One region of the Bradyrhizobium sp. USDA 4451 genome, then DNA from elsewhere that is predicted to be linked to it. Evidence: predicted binding sites of a transcription regulator. Region 1 holds the regulator's gene; each other region holds the start of a gene.

Region 1 (7,573 bases):
CACCTGGTCGAAGCCGTCCATCGGCGGGCCAAAGCCTTCGAGATATTTCGCCGCGCCGGTCGCGGCCAGCGTGCCCAGCGTGCGGCCATGGAAGGCGCCTTCGAAGGTGATGATGCGGTAGCGCTCGCCATGGCCCTTGGAGAAGTGATAGTGGCGGACCAGCTTGATCACGCCCTCCATCGCCTCCGCGCCGGAATTGCAGAAGAACACGAAGTCGGCGAAGCTCTGCTCGCACAGCCGCGCGGCGAGCACCTCGCCGTCCGGGCTCTTGAACAGGTTCGACATGTGCCAGAGCCTGGTCGCCTGTTCCTGCAGCGCCTTCACCAGATGCGGATGCGCATGCCCGAGCGCGTTGACGGCGACGCCCGAGGTGAAATCGAGATAGCGGTCGCCGTTGGTTGCGATCAGCCAGGCGCCCTCACCGCGCTCGAAGCCGAGATCGACCCTGGCGAAGACGGGAAGCAGATGCGACGAGGCGTTGGTCATGGCGTTCACTGCCGGTTTGAAGCCGACAATTGCCGCGCGCCTTGACGCCAGCGCAGCAACGGCCAGCTTCGGAAAACAAAACGGCCGCCTTTGCGGGCGGCACGTGGGCAACATTCTATGCTGCGGCGGGTCCGTGTCAATCGCCAGGAGCCGGTCCTTTTGCCGGGCTTCCTGCGCTGCCGAACGAGCGCAATCCGGAGCATTCCGGTGCGGTGGAAAAGCCTCACAGCAATGCTTAACTTTGTCGGAACATGTGGACGCACGGCCGCGGACTCTTGCGCCAGAGTCACGCCATATTGTAGCGTTTGGCCTGTCGGGTACGACATCTCGTGCGGCAGTACTGGACCCTCTAAGTAGCCTTTGTGTCTCGCGTAAACGTTCGGGCGCAACACCGCGCCCGGCGAGGGCTAAGGGATTCTGGCCGCAGGGATATTTGTCCAGATTTGGCTCGCAGCGCCGCTCCAATGACTGGCCGGCGCCATGCGAAAGGAAGAATGCGATGACGGTATTGACCTGGTCCGACGATCGCGTCGAGCAGCTGAAGAAGCTCTGGGAGTCTGGCCTTTCGGCCAGCCAGATCGCAGCGGAACTTGGCAATGTGACGCGAAACGCCGTGATCGGCAAAGTGCACCGGCTCGGCCTCTCCGGCCGCGCCAAGGCACCCTCCACGGCGGCGCCGCGGCAGCGCAAGGCGCGCCCCGCCCAGCACATGATGCGAGTGGCGCGCCCGGTCTCGCGCGGCAACACCGCGCTCGCGCACGCCTTCGAGGTCGAGATGGAGCCCGATCCGATCTCGTTCGACAACGTGGTGCCGATGAGCCAGCGGCTGTCGCTGCTCGAACTCAACGAGGCCACCTGTCACTGGCCGGTCGGCGATCCCTCGAGCCCGGAATTCTTCTTCTGCGGCGGCAAGGCGCTCGCCGGCCTGCCCTATTGCGCGCATCATTCCCGCGTCGCCTACCAGCCCGCCGCCGATCGCCGCCGGCCGTCGGCGAAGCCGCAGATCAAGTAGCCCTCGGGAAAACTACGGAAGACCTGAAAAACAAATCCCCGCACAAGCGGGGATTTTTTGTGAGCGAATGAACATCAAGGGCACATAGCCCAGGTCAAGCGCACTGCGCGACGTAAGGTGAGCACACGCGCCCCTCCCCACCCTCCCCCGCAAGGAGGGAGGGAGCCGGACAGTGTGCTCACCTCACGCGATAACGAGCCGCCGCTCGTGGCGCGATGGATTGCTTCGCTCCGCTCGCAATGACGATGACGATGACGGCTCTCGCCGGAAAGGCGACTTACGGCTGCGGCTCGGCTTTCGCGAAGCGGTCGTCGAGCGCGTAGCCGGCGCCGCGCACGGTGCGGATCGGATCCTGCTCGCGGCCCGGATTGAGCAGCTTGCGCAGGCGGCCGATATGGACGTCGACGGTGCGCTCATCGATGTAGATGTCGCGGCCCCAGACGCTGTCGAGCAGCTGCTCGCGGCTGAACACGCGGCCGGGATGCTCGAGGAAGAATTCGAGCAGCCGATACTCGGTCGGCCCGAGATCGATTGGGCGGCCGGAGCGCGCGACGCGGCGCTTCTCGCGGTCGAGCTCGATGTCGCCATAGGTCAGGACGGTGGCGAGCCGCTCCGGGCTCGCGCGGCGCAGCAGGCCCTTCACCCGCGCCAGGAGCTCCGGCACCGAGAACGGCTTGACGATGTAATCGTCGGCGCCGGTGGCCAGACCGCGCACCCGCTCGCTCTCCTCGCCGCGCGCGGTCAGCATGATGATCGGAAGCTGCTTGGTCTCGGGCCGCGCCCGCAGGCGGCGGCACAGCTCGATGCCGGACAGGCCCGGCAGCATCCAGTCGAGGACCACGAGGTCGGGAACGCGCTCCTTGAGGCGGGTATCGGCATCGTCGCCGCGCCCCACCGTTTCGACATCGTAGCCTTCCGCATCGAGGTTGTAGCGCAACAGCGTCGTTAGCGCTTCCTCGTCTTCGACTACCAGAATGCGTGCGCTCATCGGTCTAAGTTCTTTCTCTGTGGTGATCTGTTGCCCAGACGCAAACCGAAACGCTTAGCTTCTTGAGCATAATCCCCGCGGAAACGACTTGTCGAAGACAATCCGGTTCCGCGCGTGCGGATGATGTCCTAGTTACCCGGCACAGTGGTGGCAAAATTGGTCATGTCGCCCTTCGGGCGCTTGTCGGTGATCTGCTGGCCTTCGATCATGTAGAACACGGTCTCGGCGATGTTGGTGGCGTGATCGCCGATCCGCTCGATGTTCTTGGCGCAGAACATCAGATGGATGCAGAACGAGATGTTGCGGGGGTCTTCCATCATGTAGGTGAGCAGCTCGCGGAACAGCGAGGTGCAGATCGCGTCGACCTCCTCGTCGCCCTTCCAGACGTTCATCGCCGCCGGCAGATCGTGCGCGGCATAGGCGTCGAGCACCGACTTGACCTGCGACAGCACGAGGTCGGTCATGTGCTCCAGGCCGCGGATCAGCTTCAGCGGCTGGAAATCGCTCTCCAGCGCCGCGACGCGCTTGCCCATGTTCTTGGCCAGGTCGCCGATCCGCTCGAGGTCGGTGGCGACGCGCATCGCGCTGACGATCTCGCGCAGATCGATCGCCATCGGCTGGCGGCGCGCGATCGTCAGCACCGCGCGCTCTTCGATGACGCGCTGCAGATTGTCGATCTCGATGTCGGCGGCGACCACGCGCTTGCCGAGCGCGACGTCGCGCCGGATCAGCGCGTCGACCGACTCGGTGATCATCCGCTCGACGAGGCCGCCCATCTCGGCGACCAGGCGGGTCAACTCCTGCAGGTCGCTGTCGAATGCCTTGGCGGTGTGTTCAGAAGCCATCATCTGTCTCCTCAGCCCGGTCAGCCGAACCGGCCGGTGATGTAGTCCTGGGTGCGTCGATCGCTCGGCGAGGTGAAGATCTTGTTGGTGTCGTCGAACTCGATCAGCTCGCCGAGATACATGAAGGCGGTCTTGTCGGAGACGCGCGCCGCCTGCTGCATGTTGTGGGTGACGATCGCGATCGTGTAATCCTCGGAGAGTTCCTGGATCAGCTCCTCGACCTTGGCGGTGGAGATCGGATCGAGCGCCGAGCACGGCTCGTCGAACAGGATCACCTCGGGACGCACCGCCACGGTGCGCGCGATGCACAGCCGCTGCTGCTGGCCGCCGGACAGCGACAGGCCGGAGGCGTTCAGCTTGTCCTTGACCTCGTTCCACAGCGCGCCGCCGCGCAGCGCCTTCTCGACCCGGTCGTCCATCTCGGACTTCGAGATCTTCTCGTAGAGGCGGATGCCGAAGGCGATGTTCTCGTAGATCGTCATCGGGAACGGCGTCGGCTTCTGGAACACCATGCCGACCCGCGCGCGGAGCAGATTGAGGTCGAGCTTGGGATCGAGGATGTTGGTCTGGTCCAGCATCAGCTGGCCGACCGCGCGCTGGCCCGGATAAAGGTCGTACATCCGGTTGAAGATGCGCAGCAGGGTCGACTTGCCGCAGCCCGACGGTCCGATGAACGCCGTGACGCGGTTGGTGCCGAGCGTCAGGTTGATGTTCTTCAGCGCGTGGTGCTCGCCGTAATAGAAATTGAGGTTACGCACCGTGACTTTCGGCGGCGCGTCCGGAAGCGGCACCTGGGGAACGTGGCCCGCGACAGTCGTGGAGACGGAAAGCTCGGTCATTTTGCGGTCCTTTCGGCACCAAGGATACGCGCGCCGATATTCAACGCGAGCACGGTGAAGGTGATGAGCAGTGCGCCGCTCCACGCCAGTTCCTTCCAGTAGGCGTAGGGGCTCTGCACGAAGTTGTTGATGGTCACCGGCAGGTTGGCCATCGTCTTGGTCAAATCCCAGCTGAAGAACTGGTTCGACAGCGCGGTGAATAGCAGCGGCGCGGTCTCGCCGGCGACACGCGCGGTCGCCAGCAGCACGCCGGTGATCAAGCCGCTACGCGCAGCACGATAAGCGATCCGCTTGATCACCAGCGAACGCGGCAGGCCGAGCGCGGAGGCCGCCTCGCGCAACGGATTGGGCACCAGCAGCAGCATGTCCTCGGTGGTGCGCAGCACGACCGGGATCACGATCACGGCGAGCGCAAGGCTGCCTGCGATCGCCGAGAAGCCGCGCATCGGCACCACCACCGCACCATAGATGAACAGCCCGATGATGATCGACGGCGCGCTGAGCAGGATGTCGTTGATGAAGCGGATCACCGAGGTGAGCTTGTCGTGCTTGCCGTATTCGGCAAGGTAGGTGCCGGCGAACAGGCCGAGCGGCGCGCCGATGCCGACGCCGATTACGGTCATGATGACCGAGCCGACGATGGCGTTGAGCAGACCGCCATCGGTCGAGCCCGGCGGCGGCGTGTTCTGGGTGAACAGCTGCACGCTGAGGCCGGCAAGGCCGTTGTAGAGCAGCGTGATCAGGATCAGCGCCAGCCAGGTGACGCCGAACAGCGCCGCACCGACGCAGAGCGTGCGGATGATGATGTCGCTGCGGCGGCGGGATTTGTAGATCGGGTTCATGGCGTCACTTCCCCGCCTTCTTCTCGAGCCGCATCAGCATCAGCCGCGCGCCGGCGAGCACGAAGAAGGTCAGCACGAACAGCAACAGGCCGAGCAGGATCAGGCCGGACTGGTGCAGGCCGTCGCTCTCGGCGAATTCGGAAGCGATCGCCGCCGAGATCGTGGTGCCCGGCGCGAAGATCGACGACGAGATGCGGAACGAGTTGCCGATGATGAAGGTCACCGCCATGGTTTCGCCGAGCGCGCGGCCGAGCGCCAGCATGATGCCGCCGATCACGCCGACCCTTGTGTAGGGGATCACGACGCTGCGGACGACTTCCCAGGTGGTGCAGCCCATGCCGTAGGCGGCTTCCTTGAGCACGGGCGGCACGGTCTTGAACACGTCGACCGAGATCGCGGTGATGAACGGCAGCACCATGATGGCGAGGATCAGCGCCGCGTTGAACAGGCTGAGATAGGACGGCGGGCCGGCGAACACCGCGCCCAGCACTGGAACGCCCTCGAAGATCCGGATCATGAACGGCTGGAACGTGTTGGCCAGGAACGGGCCGAGCACGAAGAAGCCCCACATGCCGTAGATGATGGAGGGGATGCCGGCGAGCAGCTCGATGGCGATGCCGATCGGGCGGCGCAGCCACTGCGGGCAGAGTTCGGTGAGGAACACGGCGATGCCGATGCCGACCGGGATCGCGATCAGCATGGCGATGACCGAGGTGATCAGCGTGCCGTAGATCGGGCCGAGCGCGCCGAGCACCGGCGGATCGGCCGAGGGCGCCCAACGCTGGGTCCAGAGGAAGGCGAAGCCGTATTCCTTCATTGCCGGCCAGGCACCGACGATCAGCGACAGGATGATGCCGCCGAGGATCAACAGGACCGAGATCGCCGAGATGCGGGTGATCCAATAGAAAGTGAGATCACCGAGCTTAAAGGCACTGAGGGCCTTGGCGCGATCGTAAGGTCCCGCGGCTTCCATCACATCGCCCTGAACAGCCATGTCTGCCACGCCAATTCCCTCTTTACTATGTGAAAGCCACGCAAACCGCCACGCCCCGAAGCGATCTCCAGCGACGCCTGTGACCCGGCACCGTTCCGGCCGCGCCTGCCGGAGGCGCGAACCCCGGACCCCTCCCGCGCTTGTTGCCGCGGTGATCGGAGCCCGGGTCTTGATCGCTCAACAGCTTGGTCGTTCAACCTGTGCCGCCCTCGAGAGGCGGCCCAGGCGTTGTCCGATGCGGTGGACTTAGCTCTTGATGTCCGAGGACCAGGTCTTCTCGATCAGCTTGACGACCGAGTCCGGCATCGGGATGTAGTCGAGCTCTTCGGCCGCCTTGCCACCCTTCTCGAAGGCATATTTGAAGAACTTGATCGCTTCCTGCGAGGCCGCCTTGTCGGTCGCGTCCTTGTGCATCAGGATGAAGGTCGCCGCGGTGATCGGCCAGGAGGCTTCGCCCGGCTGGTCGGTCAGGATGACGTAGTAGCCGGGAGCCTTGGCCCAATCGGCATTCGAGGCGGCAGCCTGGAAGGCGGCGATGGTCGGCTGCACGGTCTTGCCGGCCTTGTTGACCAGCGCGGTGTAGGTCAGCTTGTTCTGCTTGGCGTAGGCGTATTCGACATAGCCGATCGCGTTCTTGGTCTGGCTGATGTTGCCGGCAACGCCTTCGTTGCCCTTGGCGCCGACGCCGACCGGCCACTCGACCGCGGTGCCGGAACCGACCTTGGACTTCCAGTCGGCGTTCGACTTGGAGAGGTAGTCGGTGAAGTTGAAGGTGGTGCCCGAACCGTCCGAACGGCGCACGACGGTGATCGCGTCGGCCGGCAGGGTCAGCTTCGGATTGAGCTTGGCGATCGCCGGGTCATTCCACTTGGTGATCTTGCCGAGATAGATGTCGCCGAGCACTTCGCCCGAGAGCACGAGATCGCCCGACTTGATGCCTTCGACGTTCACGACCGGAACAATCGCGCCCATCACCATCGGCCACTGGACGAGGCCGTCCTTCTCGAGCTGCTCGGCCTTGAGCGGCGCGTCGGTGGCGCCGAAGGTCACGGTCTTGGCCTGGATCTGCTTGATGCCGGCGCCCGAACCGATCGACTGATAGTTCAGGCCATTGCCGGTGTCCTTCTTGTAGGCGTCAGCCCACTTCGAATAGATCGGGAACGGAAACGTCGCGCCCGCGCCGGTAATATCGGCAGCGAAGGCCGACGTCGAAGCGGCGACCATGCCGGCAGCGACGATTGCTTTGATGAAATTCATGGGGTGGTCTCCATCTTGTGGGCGAAGCGCCGAATGCGCCCGATCGCGCCCACGCCGGTCCATCTAGGAGCGGTCGGTGCTGCTTTTACGAAGGTTGGATGACAGTTGGATGACAGAGCTAAGCAGCTGAAAACGCTCAGCTATGGGTCGGTAACGGGGTCTTCGGCCGGGGAAAACAGGCGGTAAAGGTCGCGCCATTGTTCGGCACGCTCTCGATCAAAAGACGCCCGCGATGACGGTTAAGAATATGTTTCACCAGAGATAATCCGAGGCCCGTTCCGCCCTGGTTCCGGCTGTCGCCGACGTCCAC
Region 2 (7,573 bases), 1.6 Mb from region 1:
TGAAGGAGGTGACGTTGCGGCGCGCGAAGATCGGGGCGAGTGTTCGCCGCTGCACCTCCCAACGCTCTCCGTCGACGCTCAGCAGGCCGTCGGACAATCCGGACGAGAGAATGCGGCGCTGGATTGTGTCTTTCGGGTAATTCCCCGCACGGTCCATCAGCACGTGCTTGATGGCGTGCGGATCGTGAACGACAAATGCGTCGGTGAACGGCAGACGCAGCTTGACGATCGGCTCCCGGAAGAAGTCCTCGCTCCAGCACTCAAGTGGATTTCGCCGCAACCTGGTCAGCAGCTCAATGAATCCAAGCCGGCTTCGCGGCGGATGCGGGACAGGCGGGCAATAATCGCCTTCGTGGCACTGCAACATGGGCCACCGTGAAAATGTTCAATGTACCGGCGAATAATAACGCGAAATACGATCGGTTCCTCAAGCTGCGTTTCGTGTTGCAGCACGAGACGGCGGGCGCGGCGGCGACGACGATACCTGCGTTGCCCGATTTTCATGCCGCTCGGCAGCGTGACGGCAAATTACGTGAGCTATGACCAAGTGAGGCGAGCACCGGAGGAAGGGTTCCCTCCCCCTTGCTGGCCCCGCAAGGGGGTAGGGAGCCTGACGAGCGTGCTCACCTCACGATGGTCCCTCTTCCCCGCAGCACGAAGTCGGTGGGTTACGCCTCGGCTAACTAACCCACCCTACGCTTGTCCTCACAGCACCTTGCGCTGCGCCAAATTCTTCATCAGCGCGCCGACGCCGAAGGTCCAGGGCTCGCATTGGTCGCTGCTGCGCATGCGGTTGACGAGCTTGCCGAGCTGCGGCGCTGCGATGGTGACGATGTCGTCGCGCTTGTGGGTGAAGCCCTCGCCCTTGGCGTCGCGATCCTTGACCGGCGCGAACATCGTGCCGAGGAACAGCGCAAAGCCGTCGGGATATTGATGCACCAGTCCGATGGTCTGCGCGACCAGGTCGGTCGGGTCGCGGCTGATCTTTGAGATCGAGGAATGGCCCTCGAGCACGAAGCCGTCGGTGCCGGTCACGGTGAGGCCGACATCCATCTGCCTGACGTCGTCGAGCGAGAAGGTCGCGTCGAACAGCCGGAGCAGCGGGCCGATCGCACACGACGCGTTGTTGTCCTTGGCCTTCGACAGCAAGAGCGCCGAGCGGCCCTCGAAGTCGCGCAGGTTGACGTCGTTGCCGAGCGCGGCACCCACGATCTTGCCGGCACCGGAGACGACAAGCACGACCTCCGGCTCCGGGTTGTTCCAGGTCGACTTCGGATGCAGCCCGGCATCCATGCCGGTACCGACCGAGGACAGCGTCGGCGCCTTGGTGAAGACTTCGGCGTCGGGGCCGATGCCGACCTCGAGATACTGGCTCCAGGCATTCTGGTCGATCAGCACCTGCTTCAGTCGCATCGCCTGCTCGGAGCCGGGCTTGAGCTTGGAGAGATCATCGCCGACCAGGCGCACCACCTCCTTGCGGATCGCCTCCGCCGAGGACGGGTTGCCGCGCGCCCGCTCCTCGATCACGCGTTCCAGCATCGAGATCGCGAAGGTGACGCCGGCGGCCTTCAGCACCTGCAGATCCACCGGCGCCAGCAGATGCGGCTTCGCCTTGTCGCGCCGGTCGGGCGGCGTGTTGGCGAGGATCGCCGCGAGATCGCCGATCCGCTCGCCTTTGGTCGCACGCAACGCACCTGCCGGATCGCTCTCCTCGCACAGCGCGCTCACCGTGGGAAAGCGCGCGGTGACGTCGAACACGCCGTCGCCGCGTACCGCGACCACGGCCGGCCCGCCGGCCTGCGGCAGCCAGACCCGTCCGACCAGCGTGCCGGCGGTGCCGTCCTCCGGCAGGACGTCTTTTGGCGTGAGCGAAATCATCGGCGTCTCCTTTTTTGATCTTGTGGTCGCTTGTTAGCACAATCCGCCCGGCGGCGTGAAACAGCGGTCATGCCCTTGTCATAGAGGGGTAACATCGCCCGTCAATGCTCCCGGCGATCCATCTAGCACACTGAAAGACGGACCTTCATGACCGCCCCTCACCTCACCGACGAAGCCTCTCGAGACGAAGCTTTGCGGAACGAAGCCTTGCGTGACGAAGCCTTGCGTGACGAAGCCTTGCGCGCCCGCATTCATCAGGAGATGGCCGACAGCCTCGACGAGGAACTCGAGCTCGAGCTCGACGACATGAGGCTCGACGAGCTCGATCACGACGGCGCCGCCGGCAAGCCGTCGATCGACCGCAAGTTCTACTTCCGCGAATTGCTGCGGTTGCAGGGCGAGCTGGTGAAGCTGCAGGACTGGGTGCAGCATGAGAAGAAGAAGGTCGTGGTGCTGTTCGAGGGGCGCGATTCCGCCGGCAAGGGCGGCGTTATCAAGCGCATCACCCAGCGGCTCAACCCGCGGGTCTGCCGGATCGCGGCGCTGCCGGCGCCGAACGAGCGCGAGCGCACGCAATGGTACTTCCAGCGCTACGTCTCGCATCTTCCGGCCAGCGGCGAGATCGTGCTGTTCGACCGCAGCTGGTACAACCGCGCCGGCGTCGAGAAGGTGATGGGGTTCTGCACCGACGAGCAGTATGAGGAGTTCTTCGTTTCGGTGCCGGAATTTGAACGCATGCTGATCCGCTCCGGCACCATCCTGCTGAAATACTGGTTCTCGATCACCGATGAGGAACAGGCGTTCCGCTTCTCGATGCGGATCCAGGATCCGCTGAAGCAGTGGAAGCTGAGCCCAATGGACGTCGAGGCGCGGACCCGCTGGGAGCTCTACACCAAGGCCAAGGAGACCATGCTGGAGCGCACCCATCTGCCTGATACGCCATGGTGGATCGTCGATGCCGTCGACAAGAAGCGCGCCCGGCTCAACTGCATCTCGCATCTGCTGAGCCAGATCCCCTACCAGTCGGTCACCCACCAACCGGTGGTGCTGCCGCCGCGGGTGCGCAACCCCGACTATCACCGCGGCCCGATCCCGCAGGAGATGTACGTGCCGGGACGGTATTGAGGCGAGCCGCAGGCACGCTCTCATCTCCCCGTTCTTACGTCGTTCTTACGGGGAGAGGGTCAGGGTGAGGGTCGCCTCCTGCGGAAGCGGCATATGCGATCGCCCTGCCACACGCGAGATGAGGCGAAGGGATAGGCATCTCCTCGTCGACAAGCCTACCAATGGTGCAGGCGCGCGCCCTTGCTGGCGCCGGAACCCGACGCTAGGCTTCGGCGATCTGGTGCAGGGAGGCCCGCTTGACTCAATCCGACGACATCAAAATTTCCGAAGATCGCCGCGACGCGCTGCGCTATGCGCTCGGGATCGGCAGCGGCGCGGCGCTCGCGGCCGCGATGGCGGCGCCGGCCTCGGCGCAGACCCCGGCCGACAACACGCTGGATCGCATCCGCGCCAACAAGGTGCTGCGGATCGCCGTGCTGCCCGGCGAGCTGCCCTATTTCAACAAGGACCTCGCCACCGGCACCTGGTCCGGCTTCTCAATCGAGATGGCCAACGATCTGGCAAAACTGCTCGACGTCAAGCTGGAATATGTCGAGTCGACCTACGGCAATTCGATCCTCGATCTGCAGGCCAACAAGATCGATCTCGGCTTCGCGCTCAACCCGACGCCGCAGCGTGCGCTGGTGGTCGATTTCACCAATCTGGTGTTCCCGCATCCGTTCGGCGCGATGCTGAAGAAGGGACTGGAGGCAAAAACCTGGGCCGACATCAACAAGCCCGAGGTCAAGATCGCGGTCGACGTCGGCTCCGCCAACGAGGCAGTGGCGCGGCGCTTCGCGCCGAACGCCACCATCAAGTCGCTGAAGTCGCGCGACGAGGTGATGCTGGAAATGTCGTCGGGCCGCGTCGATTGCGTGGTCAACGCGCTGGTGCTCGGGCTGACCGCGATCGCCAAGAACCCGAATCTCGGCACCTACAAGATCCTGACCTCGCCCTCGGTGACGATCGCGAGCGGCACCGCGGTGCGGCGCGAACAGGACAAGCGCTGGCGCGATTTCCTATCGGTCTGGATCGACTATAACCGCGGCATCGGCCAGATGCGCGAATGGTTCGTCAAGGGCCTCGGGCTTGCCGGCGTCAAGGCCGAGGATGTGCCGGTGGAGTTGAATATCTGAGGTCGAGGATGTCTCCTCTTCACCTCTCCCCGCGCTTTGCGGGGAGAGGTCGGACCGCATCGCAGATGCGATCCGGGTGAGAGGCGAGGCACATTGCTCAACAAGCCACGAACTGCTTGCCGGATAGAAGCCCCTCACCCCGACCCTCTAAGAGCAAGCTTCGCTTGTCTCGACCCCGCAGGAGCGGGGCGAGGGAGAAGAAGCCTCACACCTTGTCGTAGGTCAGCCCGCGCTCCAGCCGCCGCGCCGCCAGCGTCGACGGGAACAGGATCGCAAAATAGATCAGCGCCACGATGGTGTAGACCTCGAGCGGCCGATAGGTGTCGGCATTGATCAGGGTTGCGTTGTAGACGAGGTCGGGCACCGCGATGATCGAGACCAGCGAGGTGTTCTTGAGCTGCGTCACCGACTGGTTGACATAGGGCGCCATCATCGGCTTCAGCGCCTGCGGCAGGATCACGAGCCGCATCAGGCGCCAGCCGCGGAAGCCGAGCGCCTTGGCTGCGTCCCACTGCCCGATCGGCACGCTCTCGATCGAGCCGCGCACGATCTCGGCATAGAACGCGCCGCCATAGAGCGAGAGCACGCTGACGGCCGCGACATGCGCCGGGATGTTGACGCCGATCACGACCGGAAAGGCGTAGTAGAACCAGATGATCTGCACCAGGAGCGGCGTGCAGCGGAAGGTTTCGATATAGGCGATCAGGAGCCAGTCGATCACCGGAATGCGCTTGAGCCGCAGCATGCCGACGATCAGGCCGATCAGCGTGCCCAGAATGATGGTGCCGATCGTGTAGGCCATGGTCCAGCCGAGCCCGAGCCAGAACAGATGGCTGTACTTGGCGAGGATCCCGAAATCCCAGACGTAGTTCATCCTGCCCCTCGGTTGCCGCGCCCGTTCTCTTGACGTCCCAGCATCGCAGGCGGCCTTGCGCGTGTCACGCGATATACCGGTCGGGCGAAAACGCCTTGACCTCGAATGGCGGTGTGTCTCCCGCAATCATCGCGGCGACCGCGGCACCCGTTCCCGGACCGGTGGTGAAGCCGATATGCTGGTTGCCGAAGGCGAGCCAGAGCCCGCGATGCCGCGGCGCCTGCCCGATCATCGGCAGGCTGTCGGGCAGCGTCGGCCGTGCGCCGCGCCAGCGCTCGCCAACCGCTTCGCCGAACTCGGCCACGCTGCGCGCCATCGGCACCACCGCCTCGAGCTGCGCAAAATTCGACGGCGCGTCGCGCGCGGTGAGCTCGACGCCGCTGGTGATGCGAATGCCCTGCTCCATCGGCGTCATCAGAAAACCGCCCTCCGCGTCATGGATCGGGCGCAGCAATTTGCGTGCCGGGTTCGGCACGAAATGCTGGTGATAGCCGCGCTCGAACGCCAGCGGCACGCGATAGCCGAGCGGCCGCAGCAGTTCGGCCGACCACGGCCCGAGCGCGACCACGATATGGCGCGCGGCGATCTCGCCGTCGGCAAGCTGCACGCGCCAGCCGTCGCCTTGCGGTTCGATCCGCCGGATCTCGGATTGCCGCACCGTGCCGCCACTGACCGCGAGCATTTGCGCATAGGCCCTGACCACCGCACCGGGTGAATCGACCGATGCCGTCTGGCTGTGCAGCAGGCCGACGCGATAGGCAGGAATGATACCAGGCTCGAGCGCGGAGATCGCCTGACGATCGAGCACCTCGCTTTTGATGCCGAATTCGGCAAGCGCCGCCTGCTCGGCCTTCGCGGCGGCGAGCCCATCGCCGCGCCAGGCCTTCAGCCAGCCGGTCTCGCGGATGCGATGGCCGACGCCGGCCTGCACGATCCAGTCGCGATGCAGGGCCAGCGACGTTCCGATCAAGCCGTGCAAAGCTGCGGCGCGCGGTTTGGTCTGCGCCGGCATTGCCGTCGCGAGAAAGCGGATCACCCAGGTCGCGTTGGCGATGGCCCATGGCAGGTTCCAGCGCAGCGCCGGATGCGTGTTGGTGAGATATTTCGGCAGGTTCTTGAGGAGCGATGGCGTGTTGAGCGGCAGGATCGAGCCTGACGAGATGATGCCGGCATTGCCGTAGGAGGTCTCGCTGCCCGGCTCGCGGCGGTCGACGATGACGACGGAGAGCCCACGCTGCCGCGCGGCGAGACCCGTCGAGACGCCGACCATGCCGGCGCCGAGCACCGCGACATCGACCCGTTGTGCTGGCGCGCCCTCGCCCACGCCGTCACATCAAGGTCAGGCCGCCGTCGACCGGCAGCGTGGCGCCGGTGACGTGGCCCGCTTCCGGTGACAGCAGGAAGGCGACGACCGCGGCGACCTCGTCGGACTCGGCCAGCCGCTGCATCGGATTGGCCTTTGCGACGCGATCCCAGGTCGCGGTATCCAGCGCGCCGAACAGGCCGGGATCCTTACGGGTGTAGCCGGGCATCACGGCATTGGCGGTGGCGCCCGATGCTGCGAGCTCGATCGCGAGCGACTTCACCAGCACTTCAAGCGCGGCCTTCGCAGCGGCCGATCCCGGATAGGTCGCGCCCGGCAGAAAGCGATGCGGCCCGAAGCTGGAGATTGCGACGACGCGGCCTTGTGCACTGCGCGCGAGGTCAGGCAGCGCGGCCGCTGCGATTTCATGGAATGCCGCCGCCATCACGGCGAAGGCGCGCTCCAGCGCCGCGCGCGGCAGGCTGGCGAAGTCGCGCCGGTCGGCAAAGCCCGCGGAGTGCACGATCGCATCGATCGGCCCGAACGTACCGCGCGCGGCCTCGACCAGCGCGGTGCCGGCGCCGGCTGCGGCGAGATCGCCGGTCGCGACCGCGACCTTCGCGCCTTTGCTCCGGCATTCCTCCGCAACCGCATTCAGCCGCGCGAGGCCAGTGGCCTCGGCGCCCTGCCCGTGCAGCATCAGGGATTGATCGGGGCCGGCGAGCCGGCGTGCAACCGCCGCGCCGATGCCGGAGCCGCCTCCCGTGATGATTGTAACGCGCATGAGGTGGGTGCTGTCGGTGCGATAAGGGACAGCGAACTATAGGTTCGGTGCCGCGAAATGCAAACCGCGGCCGAACGGCGGTCCGTAGGGTGGGTTAGCGCAGCGTAACCCACCATCGCTCCGCGTGTGGGAACGGTGGATTACGCTTCGCCCAACCCACCCTACAAAAACTCACCGCCACGGCTCGACCAGGATCTTGGTGTGCGCCTCGGGATTGGCGAGATCGGCAAACGCCTGCGCGACGCCGTCGATGCCGACGCGGCCGGTGACCAGCGACGCCGCGTCGACCTGGCCTTCCGCGATCAGGCGTAGCGAATAGGCGAACTCCTCCGGGGTGTAGCCGAGCACGTACTGGACGTTGAGCTCCTTGATGATGCCGAGCATCGGCTCCGACTTGTCGGTCTCCATGCAGACCCCGACCACGACGACACGGGCGCTGCGCGGCGCGCCCTCAAACACCTGCTGCAACACGCCGGGCACGCCGACGCATTCGA
Region 3 (7,573 bases), 1.4 Mb from region 1:
CAACACCCCCGGACCGTCGCCGCGCCGCGGTAGATAGGGATCGGTACCGTGCTTGGATTGAGTGGGCGGACAAAAGATATCGATGCCCTCGGCATAGGCCCATTCGATGTCCTCGGCACTGCCAAAGCCGCCATCGACGAGATGGTCCTTGGGCAACCCTCCGGGCCGCGCACGCTGCCGCTCCAGCATGGGGCGCATCAGGCCGCGATCGGATCCGACGTTGCAAATTCTGGTGTCGACGACGATCTGCTCGCCGGCCACGCTCGTCACCTGCACGTTGTAGGCGGGGCGGAAGCCGCCGTTCGCCATCTTCATGACCCGTGCATAGGCGTCCGTCGTGGAGGCCCGCGGCTCCTTCGGCGTCTTGCCGTTGCCGCGACTTTCTTCGCGCTCCTTGCGCTGCTGCTTGATCTCGGCGAGCGCCGTCTGCGCCGCCTTCACCCGCGCGCTGCGTTCCCGCGCGGCCCGCTCCTTGGCTGCCCGGGCACGCTTATTGCTGGCGTCCGAGCGTGTGTCGACCTCGCGCTTGAGGTCTTCCACCACGGCCTCAGCCTGCGCCAAATGCTTATCCAGCGTCGCCTCGCGCCGGAACGAGGCGGCCCCGGCGCTGGCCCGGACCCGCATGCCATCCTGCGCCAAGGTCTCCAGATCGACGAGACCGGCCTTTGCCAACGCTGCCAGATGCTCACTGAGCAGTCGGTCAAGCAGATCGGCGTTGCCGACCCGGAAGTCCGCCAGCAGGTGATAGTTCACCGACACCCCGCCGCACAGCCAGCGATAGGCATCGTGGCTCTCGCACAGCCGCTCCAACGCCCGCGCGCTGCCAACGCCTTCGCTGGCGGCATAGAGCCACAGCGCCAGCAAAAGCCGGGGCGAGGTCGCGGGGTGACCGGGACGATCGCCGCGAGCCTTGATCCGGTCCTCCAACTCACTCAGATCAAGCTCTTCGACATAAGACCAGATCAGCCGCACCGGATGGTCTTCCCCGATCAGGCTCTCAATATCAACCGCTCGCAGCGCAATCTGGTCGCGCTGGGGCTCACGCAGCCGCGGAGCGCCGGGCAAGCCCGCTTCGGCTGGTGGCTTCGCCTGCTCCGGCAGGTCCCCAAACAACTCATCGGCAGCCAACATCACCTCCCGCGAATCCGTCATCGCCAGAGAATCACACCGCGCCGGCTTTCGGCTATAATGCTCGCTGAAACCCCAAAAAAATCACACCCTCTGAGGAGCGCGCCTTGCGCGCGTCTCGAAGGATCGACGGCCCGTCTCTGGCCGATTCATCCTTCGAGACGCGCGGAGCCTGTCATCGGGCCGCGCTTCGCGCGGACCCGGTGGCGCTCCTCAGGATGACGGGTCAGGCGCGTGAGCGCTCGGCGCCCGATGCCGTTCCCAGAATTTCCCTGAGTCATCCCGCCGTCGCAAAACCGTCGGCGCAGAGTCAAGAAACCGTCAGGGCGGAGTCAAACGGCGCAGGCAAAACCTTCGTTGCGATTCGACGAAGGTTATTCGATGCCGACAGTGATCTCCGCAAGGGGGCGAGGCCTTACAAGGCGTCAACTTCTGGTGCGCTCGGCGTCGACGGCTGCGCTCGCGGGATTGGGGGCGCTGGCAAGGCCCTATCTAAGCCGCGCCGCGGATCGGCCCGCGATCACAGGGATCCAGTCCGGCGATGTCGCCAGCGATTCCGCTGTCATCTGGGCCCGCGCCGATCGCGCGGCACGGATGCGCATCGAATGCGCCGCAGTCGAGAGCTTCGTCAGCATCCTGCGCACGGCGACCACGGATGCGCTGCCCGAGCGCGACTTCACCGCAAAACTGCTGCTCGATGGCCTGCCGCCGGGGCAGGACCTGTTCTATCGCGTCAGCTTCGAGGATCGCGACGGCCTCGTCGGCGAAAGCCGCATCGGGCATTTCCGCACTGCGCCGGTCGATCGCCGCTCGGTCTCCTTTGTCTGGTCCGGCGACGTCGTTGGGCAGGGCTGGGGCATCGACCCCGCTCGCGGCGGCCTGCGCAGCTACCGCACCATGCTGAACGAGCGCCCGGATTTCTTCATCCACTCGGGCGATCATATTTATGCGGATTGCACGGTGCCCGCGGAGCAAGCGCTGCCGAACGGCGAGGTCTGGCGCAACGTCGTCACCCCTGAGAAATCCGTCGTCGCGCAGACTCTTGAGCAGTTTCGCGGCAATTACAAATACAACTGGCTCGACGAGAATTTCCGCGCCTTCCATGCCGAGGTGCCTGTGTTCGCGCAGTGGGATGACCACGAGGTGGCCGATGACTGGTCGCCGATCGGCACCGCCGACGCGACCGGCTACGACGCGGATGGCAATTCGAAGCTGGTGGCGCGGGCGCGGCGTGCGTTCCACGAATTCATGCCGATGCGGCTGATGCCGGAGCGTGATGGCCGGGTCTATCGCAAGATCGGGCCGCTGCTCGACGTCTTCATCGTCGACATGCGCTCCTACCGCGATTCCAGCTGGAACAAGCAGGGCGATCCGGAGCAGGCGTTCATCCTCGGCGAGAGTCAGCTGGCCTGGCTGAAGCGCGAACTGATGGCATCGGATGCTGTCTGGAAGGTGATCGCGGCGGATCTGCCGATCGGGCTCATCAGCCTCGATGCCGTTGCGCTCGGCGACGGGCCGCCCGAGCGGCGCGAGCACGAGATCGCCGACCTGCTGTCCTTCATGAAGCGCGCCGGCGTCCGCAACACGGTGTGGCTCACGGCGGACATGCATTACACCGCGGCGCATCACTATGATCCGAACCGCGCCGTGTTCCAGGAGTTCGAGCCGTTCTGGGAGTTCGTCTCCGGTCCGCTGCATGCCGGCACCTGGTCGCCGGGCGCACTCGACAACACCTTCGGCCCGAAGGCGATGTACGAGAAGGGCTGCACCGCCGAGCAGGGCGACAACCTCGCGCCCTGCTTCGGCCTGCAATTCTTTGGCCGCGTCGACATCGACGGCAGGACCGCCGTGATGACAGTGACGCTGAAGGACGTCGACAACCACGATCTCTGGTCGGTCGACATCGAGCCAAGGCCGGACGCACGGCCCGGCCAGATCTTGGCGGAACATATTTAAGCTCGCCAATGCCGTCGCGACATCTTGATTTGCGGCGGCTTGCCCGAAGGGCCGGTTTGCGGGCAGACTAGGCATTGGCAGTCCTGCCAATTTCATTCCACGAAACGATTTGCTGGCGTGACGTCGTCGATTTCCTCGGCGTCCCACGCGTCAGGAGCTATCCATGGAAAATCTGCAGACACAGGGCATCAGCCTGCCGCAACTCGGGCTCGGCACCTTCCGCATGCAGGGCGATGCCTGCCGCGCGGCGGTCGAGAGCGCGCTCGGGCTCGGTTACCGGCACATCGACACCGCCGAGATGTACGCCAATGAAGAGCCGATCGGCGCGGCGATCGCGGCTTCCAAGGTCCCGCGCAAGGACCTGCATGTGACGACCAAGGTGTGGCACGAGAATCTGGCACCGGATGCGATCCGGACGGCGTTCGATGCCAGCCTGAAGAAGCTGCGGCTCGATCACGTCGATCTCTATCTGGTGCACTGGCCGTCGAAGAACATGAAGCTGCCGGCCGTGTTCGAAACGCTGATGCGGCTGAAGCAGGAGGGCCGCGTCCGGGCGATCGGCGTCGCCAATTTCACCACCGCGCTGCTCAAGATCGTGGTCGAGGACATCAAGGCGCCGATCGCCTGCAACCAGATCGAATATCACGCGATGCTGGACCAGACGCCGGTGCGGACATATCTCGCCGCGAAATCGATCCCGCTGGTGGCCTATTGTCCGCTGGCGCAGGGCCGTTTCGCGACCGACGAGACGCTGGCGAAGATCGGCAAGAAGCATGGTGCGACCGCAGCCCAGGTGGCGCTGAAATGGCTGCTCGATCAGGACGGCGTTGCGGCGATTCCGAAGGCCTCGCGCGCGGAGAGCCAGCAGGCCAATCTCGACTCGCTGAAGGTCAAGCTCGACGATGATGATCGCAACGCGATCGCTGCGCTCCGCAAGGACATGCGCTGCGTCAATCCGGGCTTTGCCCCGGCGTGGGATTGAGCCCCTCCAGCGTCTGATCAAGACGCAGAATAAGAAAATGGCTCCGCGAGGAGCCATTTTCCGTTGTGTCGGTCTCTTGGATGTGTCGGTGATTAGTAGCGATCGCGCCGGATCACGACCGTGCGGTCATGATCGTGATGCCAGCCGCGATGCCAACCGCGGTCATGCCAACCACGGCGCATCTCGGCGCGCGCGCCCCAGCCGCGATCCCAATGATGGTGATGGCCGCGCTTGATCACGACGGTCTCGGCGCTCGCAATCGACGGAACGGCCACTGCGAGCGTGCCGATCGCCGCAAGAACAAAACCAATCTTTTTCATGTCATCCTCCTCAAATGATGCGACGAGAAAACCGTGCAGGCATCGAAACGTTCCTGAGGAACAAGCAGAGTTTTCTGAACGGTTGTTCATGTGGGCTTGCCTAACCCCGGAGTCCGACGCATCATCGCGCCACAAAAATCAATGTTCGGGGGGACGTTGCCGTGAGTGGATCTTCACGCCGGGATTTCTTGAAAGGTGCGGGATCGGCTGCCGCCGCTGCCATCGCAGGGCCGGCCGCAGCCGCGATGGGGCCGGATGACAAGTTCGACCTCGTGATCAAGAGCGGCGACGTGATCGATCCCAGCCAGTCGTTGCGCGGCAAGCGCGACATCGGCATCCGCTGGGGCCTGATCGAGGCGATCGAGGACGAGATCCCGGCCGCGCGCGCCAGCAAGATCATCGATGCGTCGGGCAAGCTCGTGATGCCGGGCCTCGTCGATCTGCATTGCCACGTCTACCCTTATGGATCCGCGATCGGCATTCCCGCCGACGAGCTGGTGCAATTCCAGGGCACCACGACAGTGGTCTCGGCCGGCGATGCCGGCGTCAACAACCTCGCGGCGCTGCGACGCTTCATCGTGGCGCAGTCGCGGACGCGGATTTATGCTTTCGTCCACATCGCCAATAACGGCCTGTCGGCCTTCCCGGTGGCCGAGCTCTACAACATCGACAACGCCCAGGTCGAAGCCTGCGCGATGGCGCTGGCCGAGAACCCGGACTTCCTGATCGGGGTCAAGGTGCGGATGTCGGAGAACGTCATCTTCAAGCACGGCATCGAGCCGCTGAAGCGCGGTATCCAGGCCTGCGAGATGTGCGGCTGGCCGGCGCGGATGATGGTGCATATCGGCGGCGTCGAGACCAAGGAGCTGATGTCCGACATTCTCGACCTGCTGCGGCCGGGCGATATCCTCACCCACGCCTATTCCGGCGCGCCGAACATGTCCGGCGCCTTCACCAACATCGTGCAGGACGGCAAGCTGTTGCCCGCAGCGCTCGCGGCCAAGCAGCGCGGCGTGCTGTTCGACGTCGGCCATGGCGGCGGCAGCTTTGACTTCACGGTGGCCGAGATCGCAATTCCGGCGGGCTGCACACCCGATACGATCTCTTCCGACATCCACGTCTTCTCCGGCAATTCGCCCGGCATCCCGTTCCTGCCGAACGTGATGAGCAAGTTTTTGGCGATGGGGTCCTCGCTGGATCAGGTCGTGGCAATGGCGACCTCGGCGCCGGCGCGGATCATCAATCGGACGCCCAAGATCGGCACGCTGCAGCGCGGCGCGCCCGGCGACCTCGCGATCATGGACCTCGTCGAAGGTCCGGTCACCTTCGTCGACACCCGCAACAACAAGCGCGATGGCAATCAGCAGTTGAAGCCGGTGCAGACAGTCATCAACGGCGTGCCGTTCGGCCGGCCCTATCAGGCGCCGTTTTCGGTGCGTTGAGCGCGGAACATCAGCCGCGCTTCTCCACATTGCTGCTGCGCGCGGGCACGCCGAATTCCTTGCGGCACACCTCGGCCAGCACCGCGATGCCTTCGCGGATCTGCGCGTGCGAGGGGTTCGCGAAGCAGAGCCGCAGCCGGCTGCCGGAATGCGCCTTGCTGGTCGACCATTCCGGTCCCGGATTGATCGAGACCCCGGCGGCGAGCGCGGCCTGATAGAGCTTCAACGTGTCGACATTGTCGGGCAGCTTGACCCACAGGAAGATGCCGCCCTTCGGCGCCTCGAATTCCGCCGCGGTGCCGAATTGCTCGTTCAGCGCCTCCATCAGCGTGTCGAGTTTTGCGCGCAGCCCTCGCGTCAGTTTGGGCACGTGGGTCGCGAAATGCGGCGCACAATATTCCGCGAGCACCATCTGCTCCAGCGCGCCGGAGCCGGCATCGGTCTTCAGCGGCAGCATCCGCGACATGATTGCCCATGGCGCGACGATGAAGCCGACCCGCAGCGCCGGCGCAATCGACTTCGAGAACGAGCCGATATGGATCACGCCGCCATGCGTGCTCATGGCGTAGATCGCGGGGGGCCGCTCGCCGTTCCAGATCAGATCGGCATAGCAATCGTCCTCGAAGATCGGCACGCCGTATTCTTTCGACAGCTTCAGCATCTCGGCGCGGCGGCTTTCGGGCAGGATCGAGCCGGTCGGGTTCTGCACGGTCGGGATGGTGTAGATGTATTTCGGCGTGATGCCGCGCCGCTTGTGATCGGCGAGCGCGGCGGCCAGCGCATCGATCCGGATGCCGTCGCCGTCGAGGGGAATGCCGACCGCGTTGACGCCGAGCCGCGTCAGCCGGTTCAGCGAGCCCTGATAGGTCTCCTGCTCGATCAGCACGGTGTCGCCCTTGGCGAGCAGGGTTTGATTGACCAGATCGAGCGCTTGCAGCGAACCGGAGACGATCATGATCTCATCCGGCGTGCAGCCAATTCCGGCATCGCGCTTCAGCTTCTCGGTCAGGAACTGGCGCAGCGGCAGATAGCCCTGTGGCCCGTGCGCGAGGTTGTAGGTCGCAAGATTCCGGCCCTCGCGCTTCAGCACGGCGTTGACCGCCTCCAATAGTCCGTCGACCGGGACCTGGTCGGGATCGTTGTTGCCGCCGACGAAGCTGTATTTGGCGAGCCCGGTCCAGCGCGCAGCCGGTGCAGGCAGGCCGGCCGGGAGCAGTGGTGCAAAATCGAACTGGGCTGAGGTGGACATGGGACGTTTCGCTCCGTGTTGTTATCGTTGAGGCGGCCGCACGTCAGCGGACGTCCGTGAAGTCAGTTCTTGCCGGTCAGCCGGATCGGGCGGCCCTGGCTGACGAAGGCATAGTGCCCGGCGCCGACGCTGCCGATCATCAGGGCCTCGACTGCCGGTTCCGCGATCTCGCCGGCGGCGGCCCAATCGACCACGAAATTCGCGCCGGTGCCGCCGCGTGTATCGGTGGTCGCGATCGCGACCTCGACGGTCGCAAACGGTTTTAGCGCGATCGGCGATTTGAGGTAGTTCTCCACCATCTTGCCTGATGTGTCGAAATAGGCGATCCGCTTCAGCACCAGCGGCTTGGTCTCGGAGGCGTTGTGCACGCTGAGCGTCACCGAGAAATCCGCCCTGAGCTTGCCCTGGCTCATCGACACGCTGGAATACACCGGCACGTAGAACGCACCGGTGGCGGTGAGGCCTTCCGACGGCACCGCGGTCAGCGAGTTCGCAA
Region 4 (7,573 bases), 3.8 Mb from region 1:
AGGCGGTGATCGAGGTCAGCGGCAGGGCAGCGGCCTGCGCGAACGACAGCGAGGCCGGCTTGTTGCCGACGATGCGCTCGTCGACCAGGTGAAATTCCGAATTGGTGCCCTGGCGCTGGATCGAGCCCGCGTAGAACACCTCGTCGCCCGGCTTGAACAGCGACACGTCGGGCCCGACGGCGTCGACCACGCCGGCCGCGTCGAAGCCGAGGATCTTGTAGCTCCCGTCGGTCGGCGCCGCGCGCTTGCGCACCTTGTAGTCGACCGGGTTGGCCGAGATCGCCTTCACCGCGACGCGGATGTCGCGTCCTTTCGGCTCGGGCTTGGCGATCTCGAAATCGACGAGCGACTCCGCCGCCTCGATCGGCAGCGACTTCTGGTATCCGACGGCCTTCATGTTGGTCTCCGTGATGGGCGATTGCCTGCCGACTTACCTGTCGCGCTAGCGTCCTTTTGGCAAGTACTGTAAAATCAGGGAACTAGTCCCCGTTTGTATACTATTGGGAAAATATCGATGAAACGGAAGAATTTTGCCCGCCGGCCGGGCTGCGCGGTCGAGGCGGCGCTCGACCTGATCGACGGCAAATGGAAGGGCGTGATCCTCTATCATTTGCAGGCCGGCACCCAGCGCTTCGGCGAGCTGCGGCGGCGGATGCCCGGCATCACGCAACGCATGCTGACCAAGCAGCTGCGGGCGCTTGAGGACGACGGCCTCGTGATCCGCAAGGTCTATGCCGAGGTGCCGCCGCGGGTCGAATACACGCTGTCCGAACTCGGCGAGAGCCTGCGCCCGGTGATCGATATTTTGAAAGCCTGGGGCGAGGGCCATCAGGAGCGGCTGTCCTGTGCGCCGGCGCCGGAGGTCGTGGTGAAGAAGAAGCGCGCGGCTTAGCACTCCAAAACGAAACGGCCGGAGCAATGCCCCGGCCGTCTGTTTATTGACGACAGATCACACTGCCTCAGAACGCGACCTGCGTGCGCAGCGCGACCGCGTCGAACTTCGACCCGGCATCCGCGCTCGACGTCGCGGAGGCCTGCTTGGCGACGTCGCCGTGCAGATAGTTCAGCATGAAGCGGACGTTGTTGTTGACGTACCAGTTCAGCGCGGCGGTGTAGACGGTCTGCCGTCCACCCGCGACGCCGACCGCCTGGCCGACCTGGTCGTTGAGGTTCATGGTGCTGACGCGGCCGGCGATTTCCCAGGCGCCGATGCCGCCGCCGGCGAGCGAGAACGGATCGTGCGGCTTGATTCCGCTATAGGAGGCCGTCGCCGCGTTGTAGGCGTGGTTCTCGCCGGTCAATACATAGCCGACCTGCGCGTAACCGCCGTCGAATTTCAAGCTCGGCGCGCCGACCGGCGGCAGGCCGGTATTCGCGGAGCGGTCGACGTTGAACCAGTAGTACTCGCCCTGGGCGATCAAAGGGCCATAGGTCGCCGCCGCCTCGACGCCGTAGACCTGGGCGCCGGAGACGTTGGCGATCGCGCCGGTCGAGATCAGCGTCGTCGGATCGATGCGCAGCTCGGGCCGGTCGCTCAGCGTGAGCGTCTGCGCCTGCGTCAGCTGGTTGCGCGGCGGCTGCACCAGCCATTCCGCGTCGGCGCCGATATGCACCGAATAGTTCTTGCCGCTGATCGGATTGCCGGCGACGCGGACGATGCCGCCATACTGCTCGGAGGTGCCGGCCGGCGAGGCCGACGAGGCGGAGTGGATCGCGCCGGTGGTCGGTCCGGTGACGTAGCCGCCGATCCAGAGCTGGTCGTTCCACCAGCGGGTGCCGGCGCCGGAGCGGAAGTCACCGGCGGCGATGTTCTGCGCGATGATGCCGACCGAGGCGCGCTCCATGAACAGGATGTCGTTGGAGCTGGTGGCTTCGTCCAGCGTCCACGGGATATCCATGATGCCGCCTTCGATCGCCATCTTGCCGCCGAACGGCTTGAAGCCGGTGTAGCTCAGATAGGCGTTCTCGATGCCGGAGGTGCCGCCGCCGGGCAGCGATCCCGCGGCTGCGCCGCCGAAGCCGTCGGACGAGCCGCCGAAGTCGTAGATCAACGCGTAATTCCAGTCGCCAAGGAATTTGCCGACGATGCCGATGCGCGCGCGGCGCACGTTCTCGCCGCTGTCGAGCTTCTGCGGCGAGGTGGCTGCGGTGTTCGGGCGATAGTCGTAGCCGCCGACATCCCAGTGCACGCGACTGGTGATCGCGACGCAGTTCTGTTCGTCCGCAGTGCAGATCGTCGGCCGGTTGTTCGGCATCGTCACCACGACGCCCGACGGCGCGACCGGGCCCTTCACCGGGATCGCGGCGTTGGCGCTTGCGACGCGCGCGGCCTTCGCATCGGTTGCCTTGGCATCGGCCGCCTTCGCGTTGGCGTTCGCGCTTGCTGCGGTTGCCGTGTTGGCATTGGTCTGCTTCTGAAGTTTATCGAGCTTCTGCTCGAGCATCTTCAGCTGCTGCCTAAGCAGCACGATCTCCGCGTCGCTGCCGCCTCCGGCCGATTGCGAATAGGCCGGCGAGGCGGCGAGCGCCCCGGCCAGCCCGATGGCGATGGCACCAAGTTTTGTTGCACCCATTGTGCACCCCTGTTGTGTTTTGAAGTCCCCACTCACTCACGGAGACGTCCTAGGAGTCGAACGTGACTGACGCACGACAGCGATTTCGAGCCTCGCAGTTCCGCTTGTTGTCCGCAGGCAACAAGCGGCGCGGCGCAGTGAGATGACAGCCATCATAGAAGCCTGGCGGCGCGCTTCAACGCGGCGGCCAGGGGTTTTGCACCGGTCCGACAGGGCGGTTTATCCGGTCGGGCGCCCTTCATTTGCCCGGCGAACGCGCCTATATTCCGGCGTTTCCTCGAGAGGTGAGAATGCTCCGACCCGTCCGTTTTGCTGCCATATCCGCCCTGTGCACATTGGCTTTCATGGGGAATCTGTCCCCGGCCGCAGCCCAGGACCGCCGCGTGCCGTCCTCGCAGGCCGAACTGCAATTGTCCTATGCGCCGATCGTGCAGCGGGTGCAGCCGGCGGTGGTCAATGTCTACGCCGCCAAGATGGTGCAGAACCGCAATCCGTTCCTGGACGATCCGATCTTCCGCCGCTTTTTTGGCGTGCCCGGGCAGCAGCCCGAGCAGATGCAGCGCTCGCTCGGCTCCGGCGTGATGGTCGATGCGTCCGGCCTCGTGGTCACAAACAATCACGTGATCGAGGGCGCCGACCAGGTCAAGGTCTCGCTCGCCGACAAGCGCGAATATGAGGCCGAGATCGTGCTGAAGGACAGCCGCACCGACCTTGCGGTGCTCAGGCTGAAGGAGACCAACAAGGAGAAGTTCGCAACGCTCGACTTCGCCAATTCCGACCAGCTGCAGGTCGGCGACGTCGTGCTCGCCATCGGCAACCCGTTCGGCGTCGGCCAGACCGTGACGCACGGCATCATCTCGGCGCTGGCGCGGACTCAAGTCGGGATCACGGATTATCAATTCTTCATTCAGACCGACGCCGCGATCAATCCCGGCAATTCGGGCGGTGCGCTGGTCGACATGACCGGCCGGCTCGCCGGCATCAACACCGCGATCTTCTCGCGCTCGGGCGGCTCGCAGGGCATCGGCTTTGCGATCCCGGCCAACATGGTGCGCGTGGTGGTGGCCTCCGCCAAGAGCGGCGGCAAGAATGTGAAGCGGCCATGGCTCGGCGCGCGGCTGCAAGCGGTCACGCCGGAGATCGCGGAGACGCTGGGGCTGAAGTTGCCGTCCGGTGCGCTGGTCGCCAACGTCGCGCCGAACAGCCCGGCGGCGAAGGCCGGGCTCAAACTGTCCGACCTGATCGTCGGGATCGACGGGACGCCGGTCGACGATCCCAACGCGTTCGACTACCGCTTCGCCACCCGTCCGCTCGGCGGCAGCGCCGAGATCGAGGTGCAGCGTGCCGGCAAGCCGGTGAAGCTGACCGTGCCGCTGGAGACCGCGCCCGACACCAACCGCGACGAGATCGTGCTGACCGCGCGCTCGCCGTTCCAGGGCGCACGGGTCGCCAACATCTCGCCGGCGCTCGCCGATGAGCTGCATCTCGATGCCGGCGCCGAGGGCGTTGTCGTCACCGAGCTCGCCGATGACGGCACCGCCGCCAATGTCGGCTTCCAGAAGGGCGACATCATTCTGGCGGTCAACAATGAGAAGATCGTGCGCACCAGCGATCTCGAGAAGGTATCGAAGGCAGGCTCGCGGATCTGGCGCATCACGCTGGTGCGCGGCGGCCAGCAGATCAACGTGACGCTCGGCGGATGAGCCCAAAGAGACCGCGCGACGCGCCGAACCTGTTCGCTGCGGCGGGGATGGAGCAGGACGCGCCACACCCGCTGCCGGACCGGCTGCGCCCGCGCACGCTGGCCGACGTCGTCGGGCAGGATCACATCCTCGGCCCCGACGGCGCGCTGACCCGCATGCTGGAGACGCGCACCTTGGGCTCGCTGGTGTTCTGGGGACCGCCCGGCACCGGCAAGACCACCGTGGCGCGGCTGCTCGCCGACGCCACCGAATTGCATTTCGAGCAGATCTCCGCGGTGTTCTCCGGCGTCGCCGATCTGAAGAAGGCGTTCGATGCCGCGCGTGCCCGCCGCGAGACCGGCAAGGGCACCCTGCTGTTCGTCGACGAGGTGCACCGGTTCAACCGCGCGCAGCAGGATTCCTTCCTGCCCGTGATGGAGGACGGCACCGTGGTGCTGGTCGGCGCCACCACGGAGAACCCGTCGTTCGAGCTCAACGCGGCGCTGCTGTCGCGCGCCCGGGTGCTGGTGTTTCATTCGCTCGATACCGCGGCGATCGAGCGGCTGTTCGCGAATGCCGAGAAGATCGAGGGCAAGGCCCTGCCGCTCGATGCGGAGGCACGCGCCGTGCTGGTGCGCATGGCCGACGGCGACGGCCGCGCCTCGCTGACATTGGCCGAAGAGGTCTGGCGCGCCGCGCGGAAGGGCGAGGTGTTCAACGCCGAGCAGTTGCAGGCGATCCTGCAACGCCGCGCGCCGATCTACGACAAATCGGCCGACGGCCACTACAATCTGATCTCGGCGCTGCATAAGTCGGTGCGCGGCTCCGATCCGGATGCGGCGCTGTATTATCTCGCGCGCATGTTCGACGCCGGCGAGGATCCGCTGTTCCTGGCGCGACGCGTGGTACGCATGGCGGTCGAGGATATCGGCCTGGCCGATCCGCAGGCGCTGGCGGTCTGCAACGCCGCCAAGGATGCCTATGATTTCCTCGGCTCGCCGGAAGGCGAGCTCGCGATCGCACAGGCGGTGGTCTATCTCGCCACCGCGCCGAAATCGAACGCGGTCTACACCGCGTTCGGTGCGGCGATGCAGACCGCCAAGCAGGGCGGCTCGCTGTTGCCGCCGAAGCACATCCTGAATTCGCCGACCAAGCTGATGAAGTCGGAGGGCTATGGCTCCGGCTATCAATACGATCACGACGCACCCGACGCGTTCTCCGGCCAGGACTATTTCCCGGAAGCGCTCGGCCGCCAGACCTTCTACGATCCGCCCGACCGCGGCTTCGAGCGCGAGATCAGGAAACGGCTGGATTATTGGCAGCGGCTGCGCAAGGAGCGCGGCGGCTAGCGCTTCACTTCACCAACTGGGCGGCCGCACTTCACCAACTGGGTGCCCGCCAGCGCCGCTATCGAAGGTCTCATTGCGGGGGGCGCCCCCATCGCTTGCCGCAGCCGGCGCGACCATGGCCGATGTTGCGCCGGAATTGTACCGATTTCGCCGTGACGATTCGCGGCATTTGCGCTAGGCACAATGCAGGTCTGGAGCCGAAACACCATCATGAGCCGCCGCATCAAGAGAACCACATCGCCGGGCGATCGCGCCAAAGGGCGCGACAAGGGCCGTGACCGTGCCGGCGAACACGGCAAGGATCGCAGCAAGGATCGCAGCAAGGGCGGATCGGCACAACGCGGCCGCAAGCCGGACGATCGCAAAGCTGACCGCAAGTCGGGCGACCGTCCGTTCGCGCACCGTGCGCCGGGAAAGCCGCCGCGCTTTGCCGAGCCGCGCCGCGACCGCGGGGAGCGGGTCGAGCCCGCCGCCGCGAAGCCCGCGGCCGAGCAGCTCTTGCCGACCAAGGTGCAGACCGTCGTCGTTACCGCTGACGAGAACGGCATGCGCGTCGACCGCTTCCTCGAGGCGCGGTTTCCCGGCCTGTCGTTCTCCCACATCCAGCGCATCGTCCGGAAAGGCGAGCTTCGCGTCAACGGCAAGCGCGCCGATTCCAAGGACCGGCTGGAGGAAGGCCAGAGCGTGCGGATCCCGCCGCTGCGGCTCGATACGCCGAAGACGGTCGGTACGCTCTCGGAGGCCGAGGCGAAGACGCTGCAGGCGCTGAAGGAGATGACGCTGTACGAGGACGACGACGTGCTGGTGCTGAACAAGCCGGCCGGTCTCGCCGTGCAGGGCGGCTCCGGCATGACGCGCCATGTCGACCAGATGCTGGAGGTGATGCGCGATGCCAAGGGGCAGAAGCCGCGGCTGGTGCATCGCATCGACCGCGAGACCTCCGGCTGCCTCTTGATCGCCAAGACGCGCTTCGCTGCATCGTTCCTCACCGGCGCCTTCCGCCACCGCTCCGCGCGAAAAATCTACTGGGCGCTGGTCGCCGGCGTGCCGAAGCCGAAGCAGGGCCGCATCTCGACCTACCTCGCCAAGGAGGAGAGCGAGGAGGACAGCATCATGCGGATCGCCGAGCATGGTGACGAAGGCGCCAGCCACGCCGTGACCTATTACGCCGTGGTCGAGGCTTCCGCGACCAAGCTCGCCTGGGTGTCGCTCAAGCCGGTGACCGGCCGCACCCATCAATTGCGCGCGCACATGGCGCATATCGATCACGCCATCGTCGGCGACCCCAAATATTTCAACAAGGAGAACTGGCAGCTGCCCGGTGGCCTGCAAAACCGGCTGCATCTGCTCGCCCGCCGCATCGTGATCCCGCACCCGCGCGGCGGCGTGATCGATGTCAGCGCGCCGTTGCCGCCGCACATGCTGCAATCCTGGAATCTACTCGGGCTCGAGGCCGATCGCTTCGACCCGATCGAGAACGCGCCCGAGGAGTGACGAGGCGGGCGCGCTGCCCCAATATCCCTCGCGCACAGCAAGAACGATCAAACCGCGCCGCACACAGCCTCTATGGTGCCGCGCGCCGGACCGTTGCCGGCGTGCAATCCTGAAAGAGGCTGTCCATGACCGGGATCCGGCTACGCGTCGCGCTTGTTCTCATTGCCTTGGTCGCCACGACGGCGACTTCAGATGCCGAAACCATGGTGCTCCGCGGCGGCACGCTTTACGCATCGGCCGATGCGGCGGCGCTGCCGGATGCGGTGATCGTGATATCGGACGGCGTCATCAGCGCGGTCGGCAAATCAGGCGAGGTCACGGCGCCCCCGGATGCGCGCGTGATCGATTGCAGCGGCAAGACCATCGTCGCCGGGTTCTGGAACAGCCATGTGCATTTCACGGAGCGTGTCTGGCACAACGCCGGCGCAGCGCCGGCCGCGGTGCTGACACAGCACATGCAGGAGATGCTGACGCG

Evidence for each region. The regulator PhoB, encoded in region 1, activates phosphate uptake and scavenging genes when phosphate is short. The targets are predictions, from matches to a motif close to TGTCATNNANCTGTCAT.
Region 2: ppk2 (polyphosphate kinase 2) is a predicted target of PhoB. The motif match lies at 1,944-1,960, and genes of this name have one in related genera.
Region 3: ACVMB0_RS18570 (alkaline phosphatase D family protein) is a predicted target of PhoB. The motif match lies at 1,404-1,420, and genes of this name have one in related genera.
Region 4: ACVMB0_RS29860 (OprO/OprP family phosphate-selective porin) is a predicted target of PhoB. The motif match lies at 2,636-2,652, and genes of this name have one in related genera.

Annotation. Positions count from the first base shown of each region.
Region 1 covers NZ_JBTRCH010000001.1:2,603,654-2,611,226, reverse strand. Annotated here, with positions in the region: gene ACVMB0_RS12060 (acetylornithine transaminase) at 1-486, opposite strand, end outside; gene ACVMB0_RS12055 (GcrA family cell cycle regulator) at 986-1,498, shown strand; gene phoB (phosphate regulon transcriptional regulator PhoB) at 1,776-2,486, opposite strand; gene phoU (phosphate signaling complex protein PhoU) at 2,615-3,331, opposite strand; gene pstB (phosphate ABC transporter ATP-binding protein PstB) at 3,352-4,170, opposite strand; gene pstA (phosphate ABC transporter permease PstA) at 4,167-5,012, opposite strand; gene pstC (phosphate ABC transporter permease subunit PstC) at 5,017-6,006, opposite strand; gene pstS (phosphate ABC transporter substrate-binding protein PstS) at 6,253-7,263, opposite strand; partial or broken gene ACVMB0_RS12020 (sensor histidine kinase) at 7,400-7,573, opposite strand, start outside.
Region 2 covers NZ_JBTRCH010000001.1:4,246,312-4,253,884, reverse strand. Annotated here, with positions in the region: gene ACVMB0_RS19610 (cytochrome P450) at 1-367, opposite strand, end outside; gene ACVMB0_RS19605 (hypothetical protein) at 376-543, shown strand; gene ACVMB0_RS19600 (fumarylacetoacetate hydrolase family protein) at 706-1,878, opposite strand; gene ppk2 (polyphosphate kinase 2) at 2,140-3,003, shown strand; gene ACVMB0_RS19590 (transporter substrate-binding domain-containing protein) at 3,240-4,118, shown strand; gene ACVMB0_RS19585 (amino acid ABC transporter permease) at 4,324-4,992, opposite strand; gene ACVMB0_RS19580 (NAD(P)/FAD-dependent oxidoreductase) at 5,057-6,316, opposite strand; gene ACVMB0_RS19575 (SDR family NAD(P)-dependent oxidoreductase) at 6,321-7,079, opposite strand; gene ACVMB0_RS19570 (zinc-binding dehydrogenase) at 7,251-7,573, opposite strand, start outside.
Region 3 covers NZ_JBTRCH010000001.1:4,012,132-4,019,704, forward strand. Annotated here, with positions in the region: gene ACVMB0_RS18565 (IS1182 family transposase) at 1-1,131, opposite strand, end outside; gene ACVMB0_RS18570 (alkaline phosphatase D family protein) at 1,510-3,084, shown strand; gene ACVMB0_RS18575 (aldo/keto reductase) at 3,248-4,066, shown strand; gene ACVMB0_RS18580 (hypothetical protein) at 4,159-4,386, opposite strand; gene ACVMB0_RS18585 (amidohydrolase family protein) at 4,548-5,828, shown strand; gene ACVMB0_RS18590 (aminotransferase-like domain-containing protein) at 5,839-7,077, opposite strand; gene ACVMB0_RS18595 (DUF3124 domain-containing protein) at 7,140-7,573, opposite strand, start outside.
Region 4 covers NZ_JBTRCH010000001.1:6,419,072-6,426,644, reverse strand. Annotated here, with positions in the region: gene ACVMB0_RS29870 (zinc-binding alcohol dehydrogenase family protein) at 1-397, opposite strand, end outside; gene ACVMB0_RS29865 (winged helix-turn-helix transcriptional regulator) at 515-892, shown strand; gene ACVMB0_RS29860 (OprO/OprP family phosphate-selective porin) at 960-2,573, opposite strand; gene ACVMB0_RS29855 (DegQ family serine endoprotease) at 2,918-4,276, shown strand; gene ACVMB0_RS29850 (replication-associated recombination protein A) at 4,273-5,604, shown strand; gene ACVMB0_RS29845 (RluA family pseudouridine synthase) at 5,815-7,098, shown strand; gene ACVMB0_RS29840 (amidohydrolase family protein) at 7,224-7,573, shown strand, end outside.